DNA from 2 places in the Pedobacter sp. WC2501 genome. Region 2 is predicted to be linked to the other one. Evidence: riboswitches for the same ligand, from Rfam matches in the RefSeq annotation. Region 2 holds a riboswitch; the other holds the start of a gene.
The links. A riboswitch is a leader RNA that binds a small molecule or an ion and turns the genes downstream of it on or off. The one in region 2 is predicted to bind cobalamin.

Region 1: it holds a riboswitch for cobalamin, as region 2 does, so the genes downstream of both, metE (5-methyltetrahydropteroyltriglutamate--homocysteine S-methyltransferase) here and ACUN24_RS16745 (TonB-dependent receptor plug domain-containing protein) in region 2, are expected to answer to the same signal.

The regions. Positions count from the first base shown of each region.
Region 1 covers NZ_JBQZFI010000001.1:1,048,503-1,052,012, reverse strand. Annotated here, with positions in the region: gene metE (5-methyltetrahydropteroyltriglutamate--homocysteine S-methyltransferase) at 1-1,301, opposite strand, end outside; cobalamin riboswitch at 1,493-1,701, opposite strand; gene ACUN24_RS04510 (M14 family metallopeptidase) at 1,956-3,510, shown strand, end outside.
Region 2 covers NZ_JBQZFI010000001.1:3,956,211-3,959,720, forward strand. Annotated here, with positions in the region: gene ACUN24_RS16735 (DUF5074 domain-containing protein) at 1-424, shown strand, start outside; gene ACUN24_RS16740 (PKD domain-containing protein) at 442-1,563, shown strand; cobalamin riboswitch at 1,707-1,901, shown strand; gene ACUN24_RS16745 (TonB-dependent receptor plug domain-containing protein) at 1,999-3,510, shown strand, end outside.

The sequences.
Region 1 (3,510 bases), 2.9 Mb from region 2:
AGCTCCTGTTGTTTTATTTTTCTAGTCGAAAATGGGCTTAAACGTTCCGAATCTTGCTCTTTTAAGGCCAAAACGCGCGCTTTTACTAACGGATTATGGATGATTTTAGAAACTTTACGGTTAGCGATCGCTTTTTTGTTTTCCTCAAGTTTTTGCAGGGTAGATGCAGGGCTTTCGTTGTTGATCAGTTTTTTTAAGGTATCTACTTCGGCGATTTTTTGTTTTGCATAAGCCAGCCACTGTTTAATTTCTGCCGATAAATTTTTCTCGTTGGTTTCATTGTCCAGATCAACCGGTGAGTGAATTAATGAGCAGGATGGTGCAATCCACACTTTATCCAATCCTCTTTTTTCTACCACCTGATTAATTATGGATACGGATTTTTCGAAATCATTTTTCCAGATGTTCCTTCCGTCTACCAAACCTAGTGAAAGGATGGTGTCTTCTTTTAACGAGGCTAAGACATCTGTCAATTGATCTTCTGCACGTACCAGATCGATATGTAAAACATTTACCGGTAATGAAGTAGTAAGGGCTAAATTATTGCCTAAGCCTTCGAAATAAGTGGCTAAAACAATTTTTAATTTTGGGAAAGCCTTTCTAATTTCCTTGTAAGCATATTCATAAGCTTTTTTGTCTTTTTCGGTAAGGTCTAAAGTCAAAAATGGTTCATCAAACTGAACATATTCTACATCCAAAGCATCTAAACGGGATAAAATCTCGATATAAACCGGAAGCAGATTTTTGATCAGGTCTATTTTTTCAAAGCCGGTTTCTTTTTCTTTTCCCAGTAAAAGGTAAGAAACCGGGCCGATTAGAACAGGTTTGGTGGTAATACCCAATTGTTTTGCCTCGTAAAACTCATCGATAATTTTGGTAGAGAAAAGTTTAAAAGGCTGGTCTTTGTAAAACTCGGGCACAATGTAATGGTAATTGGTATCAAACCATTTGGTCATTTCCATTGCTACCACATCCAATCCCTCTTTCTGATAACCTCTTGCCATAGCAAAATAGAGATCAAGTTCAGAATTTCCTTTTTTCAGGATCACTTCGTTGTACCTTTTCGGTATTGCCCCAAAGGTTAATGAATGATCAAGAACATGATCATAAAAAGAAAAGTCGTTCGATGGAATGATATCAATTCCGGCTTCTTTTTGAAGTTTCCAGTTTTCGTGGCGAATGTTTTTGCCCACCTGAAGTACATTTTTGTACCCAGTTTTATCTGCCCAGTAATTTTCGCAGATTTTCTTTAATTCCCTTTGGCTACCTATTCGCGGATAGCCCAGATTTTGCGTTAGCATCTCTTTTAAAGATTAAGTAAATAAATCGTTTAAAAGCTCAAATCAGTATTTATACTTTTCTGTTAAAATAAAAAAGGAAAGGTTATGGCACAGCCTGCCCACTCATCGGCAAAAAGCTTAAAGCAGGCATATAAAATTTTAATTTTATCGTGTACAATCAGACCTGACCAATTACTTTATAACGCGAAAGTACCGTCAATTCAATATAGGCAGGTCTCCTGACTTATTCCCGATCTTATCGCCTTCCCATCCCGGTAAAACGGAACAGTGGCATGAATGATAAGACCGTTGTTTTTTTGTTAAAAAACAGAATTTACAGTTGCGCGACAGCTCGTGATTTGCACACGATTCCCTATTAATCCCGGGTGTAATTCCGGGAACCTGTATCGGTTGATGAAAAATAAAGTTAAGAACTTACATCAAGGCAAATGTATGGATTAGGATTTAAAGATTAAGGTATTTTTGTAAGCATTGATTTCGCCTCCTTCCAATTGATGGTATTTATTTCTTTAACCACAGATGCACACAGATAAACACGGATTTTTTATAAATATTAAGTCTAAAGTATCTTAAATCACTTGTAACAAATTTACAGCATGCCCTTTTTGGTGCAGATTCTCTATTATATTTGATTACCTGACTAAACTTCTTCTTATGATAAAAACCTACTTTAAAGGGCTTTGCATTGCTTTTTTAATGGTAAATAGCTGTGTGGTACTGGCGCAGGAAGTGCCCATGCCAAAATCGCATTTTGGTTTTGATATCGGCGACGATTATCAACTGGCCAATTACACCCAGACAGAAGCATACTTTAAAAAGCTTGCAACAGCTTCTAACCGTGTTAAACTAGTTGATATTGGGAAAACCGAAGAAGGCAGAAGTCAATATATGCTGATTGTTTCTTCACCTGAAAATCTGAAAAAATTAGATCGTTATAAAGAAATTTCGCAACAACTGGCTCATGCTGAAATTACCCCTGAGCAGGCCAAAACATTGGCGCAGGAAGGTAAGGCTGTAGTATGGATAGATGGCGGACTACATGCAAATGAAGTAGTTGGCACTCATCAACTGATCCAAACGGTATATGAATTTGCCTCCAGAACTGATGCAGAAACTTTGCGTATTCTGGATAATGTAATCATCTTATTTACTCATGCAAACCCTGATGGTCAGGAACTGGTAAGCAATTGGTACATGAGGAATAAAGATCCGAAGAAAAGAACAACTTCCGGACTTCCTGTTTTGTACGAAAAATATGCGGGACATGATAACAACCGCGATTTCTTTATGTTAAACCTTAAAGAAACACAAAATATCGGTCGCCAGCTTTTTGTGGAATGGATCCCGCAGATTATGTATAACCATCATCAGGCTGGTCCGGCAGGAACCGTTGTTGCAGGGCCGCCCTACCGTGATCCGTTTAATTATGTTTTCGATCCAACACTATTAACCAGTTTAGATGCGGTTGGTGCGGCCATGCACAACCGCATGAATGTAGAAAACAAGCCTGGTTATACGCAGCGTGGAGGATCGGTTTATTCTACCTGGTACAATGGCGGTTTAAGAACTACTACCTATTTTCATAACATGATCGGACTCCTGACAGAAATTATCGGGAATCCCACCCCTTCTGAAATTCCGTTGGTTCCTTCGAGATTATTGCCGAACGGCGATTCGCCAAACCCGATCACCCCAAGGAAATGGTACTTTAAAAACTCTATCGACTATTCGGTATCGTTAAACTATGCTGTTTTAAATTATGCACAACGTTACCGCGACGAATTGTTGTACAACATTTACCAGATGGGAAGAAATTCTATTGAGCGCGGTAAAAAAGATACCTGGTCTTTTTCTCCAAAAAAAATAGAAGCCATTAATAACGCTGCAAAGGTCGAAAAAGGTGCTCCGATCGCCGGTGGAGATGCTGATTTTGGCCAAAGGCAACAGATGAGCATGAAAGCTTTTGATACGGTGATGAAAGCTCCGGCAAACAGAGATCCACGCGGATACATTTTAATTGCCGATCAGCCCGATTTTAACTCTGCCATTAAGTTTTTGAATGCATTGATCAGAACGGGAATTGTAGTGCAAAAAGCAACGGCTTCATTTACCGTTGCGGGGAAAAATTACCCTGCCGGAAGTTATGTGGTAAAAACCGATCAGGCTTTCCGTCCGCACGTTTTGGATATGTTTGAACCGCAAGATCACC
Region 2 (3,510 bases):
TTCTTCGAGAGGTCAAATGGACCAAAGCGGTGAGTATATCATTAATCCAAGTTTGTTTGTTATTGATACAAAAACAGATCTGATAAAAAAAGATTTTAAAATTCCAGTTAGTAATTTTTCCATAAATGGTGATGATGCTTATTTATATTCTTACAGCTATGCGACACAAAAAAGCACATACGTTAAACTGAATGTAAAAGATGAAACCATTGTCAGCAATAATTTTATTACGGATGGAACAGAAACTTTGATAGCTACTCCATATGGAATTGAAGTAGATCCTTCATCCGGAGATATTTTTGTAACCGACGCCAAAGATTATGTTACACCTGGCACCATTTACTGTTTTGATAAAGCAGGTAAAAAGAAGTTTTCGTTTACCACAGGTGATATTCCGGCACACATTACATTCTTATTTAAATAACATACAAAACACACACAATGAAAAAATCAATAAGCTACGCCTTGCTTTTCTGCCTGTTCCTATTCAGTTGCAAAAAAGATAAACAAATGGCTCCAGATGTAAATCTGCTGATTAAGGCAGATGCTTTGCAGGCTAAAGTAGCAGCAACAACTACTTTTAGTGCGGGTACAAATAACGGACAAGCTTTTCAGCACGAGTGGAAATTAGATGGTAAAGTAGTAAGCACTGTATATAACTTTAACTTTACGGCCACAAAAGCTGGTACCTATATTTTAGCATATAAAGGTTACAACGAAGCTGGCGAATTTACACATACCTATACCATTACTGTTCCGGTTCCTGTGGTAGATATTACAGCCAACAGCAGTAAATACATCAGTCGTATTTTTGAATATTTACCAGCTCCCGGTCAGTTTGTAAATGAAACACTAGGTAAACCAGAACAAGCACAGAAATTAATTGGAAGCACCACGAACCTGATCTCTTTAGGTGGTTTTGGTGGTTACATTATTTTTGGCTTCGATCACTCAGTAGTGAATAACACTGGTAATGATCTGGCCATTTATGGAAATCCATCAGGTGCGCCTTATCATTTTTCAGAGCCTGGTATCGTAATGGTTAGTCAGGATAGTAATGGTAATGGCCTTGCCGACGATGAATGGTATGAGCTGGCTGGAAGCGAGTATGCCAAAACGAGCACCATTAAAAATTACGAGATTACCTATACCAACCCTAAAGCATTTGCCAATGTAAGCTGGAAAGATAACCAGGGAAATAGTGGCGAAGTAAAGGTTAACAATTTTCATAAACACAATTTTTATCCTGAGTTTGCTGCAAATCAGGAAAATATAACCTTTAAAGGAACTTTGTTACCACCGTCAACGGGTAAAGTAGGCAGCATCATTATCAGTTCTCCTTTTGACTGGGGTTATACCGATAGCTACTCTACAATTGATGATTACAAAACCAACTTATATAACAGCTTCGACTTATCGTGGGCGGTTGATAAAAATGGAAGTAAAGTGGATCTGAAAACAATTGATTTCGTGAAAATTTATACTGGCCAAAGTGCAGATGCAGGTAGTTTGGGCGAAATTTCTACTGAAGTTAAAGGTGCGGTTGATTTAGGGATTAAATAAATTGTAACTATCTACCTATAAACAACAGCTCAATTATGAAGGTCTGCCTGGTGCAGGCCTTTTTCATTTGCATGTTTTTTAACAGGTTATGAAAAACTAAATTCATCAACATTCGTATTTTACTATTGTTGTGCTCTTTTTACTACCTTTGCGGCGCTTTTGGTTTCCGGCATTACACCCGGAATTAAAAGGGAATACAGTGTAAATCTGTAACTGTCCCGCAGCTATAAGCTCTGTAACGTTTTTCAATTCTTAAGTCACTGCCCAATTAACTACTGAGCGGGAAGACGGAAAAAACGGGAGTAAGTCAGAAGACCTGCCTTTAGCGTTTAATTTCATAGCTTTCGGGGATTGAAGCTAGGATTGAGATATTAACGTTGTTCGTATTTTCATTTCCTTTTCTAATCTGTTGGCTGTGGGCAAATCCACAATCAAATGAACAAAAAAAGAATGCTAACTGTAGCCAGTTTAGGGCTAGCGCAGTTAATGATTGGCCAGGTGGCTAATGCTCAAACTCAAGACAGTTTGCAGCTAAAAGATGTTGTAATTTCTGCAACAAAAAACGATCAGAAACAATCCCAGACCGGAAAAGTGGTCACTATTATCAGTCGCGAAATATTGGATCGCAGTAACGGCAAATCTTTACCCGATTTATTAAATGAACAGGCTGGTATCATCATCAGCGGAGGAAACAGCAACCAGGGAAAAGATAAAAGTATCTTTTTCAGGGGATCGGGCAGTGGTTACACCCTGGTATTAATAGATGGTATTGTACAGAATGATCCTTCAAGTGTTAGCGGAACCTTCGATCTACGTCTGTTCTCCATTGACCAGATTGATCATATCGAGATTTTAAGAGGCGGTCAGTCTACCATTTACGGATCTGATGCCGTTGCAGGCGTAATCAATATCATAACTAAAAAGGGTGGACCTAAAGGAAATACCATTTATGGTGTAGCCAGTGCAGGCAGCTTCGAAACTTACAAAGGAACTATCGGTTTAAATGGTGGTGTAGAAGGTTTTTCTTACAATATTAACTACACGCATTTCAAAACTGATGGTATTTCGGAAGCCGTTGCGCCAGTTGGAAGTGCAGCCATGTTTGATAAAGACGGTTTTAAAACTGATGGTTTAAATGCCAATTTCGGAATTAAACTCGACAAACATTTCTCCGTTAATCCTTTTCTACGTTATTTCTATGGCAATTATAAAATAGATGAAGATGCGTTTACCGATGGCTTGCCAACTAATAACTCTATTTTAAAGCAGTTTAGTGCAGGCTTTAACTCTGAATATAAATTCAATACCGGTAAAATAACACTAAATTATAGCCACGAGAGCAATTCGAATGATGTAAAGTCTAGTTATGCAGGCTTTCCAAGTAATTTTTTAAACTTCGGAAGGCTTAATGTAGTTGATTTATTCTATAACCAGAAACTGGGTAGTAAATTAGATTTATTGGTAGGTATCGACAACAGAAAAATGAAATTGGTTACTGATACCAAAAACCCAACAACCAATATCTTCGCTGCTTATGGATCATTGTTCTTACATGATTTAAGCATTTTTAACCTGGAAGTAGGCGGACGTTACAATAAACATGACCAATATGGCGAAAACTACACCTACTCAGTTACCCCAAGTATCAATATTATTAAAGAAGTAAAATTATTTGGAACAGTATCTACTGCATTCAAAGTACCTACACTGAATATGTTGTTTGGTCAATATGGTGCCAATCTTGATCTGAAACCAGAAAAATCTCAAAATTATGAGGCTGGTGTAAACTTAAATATCGATGAAGAGGCATTTACTTTACGCATTACAGGTTTTAAACGCGATTTAACTGATGCCATCGTTTACACCACAGGATATATTAATCAGGGCAACCAAAAGTATAAAGGTTTTGAAGTTGAGCCAGCGGCAAAATTCAGTGTTTTAAATATC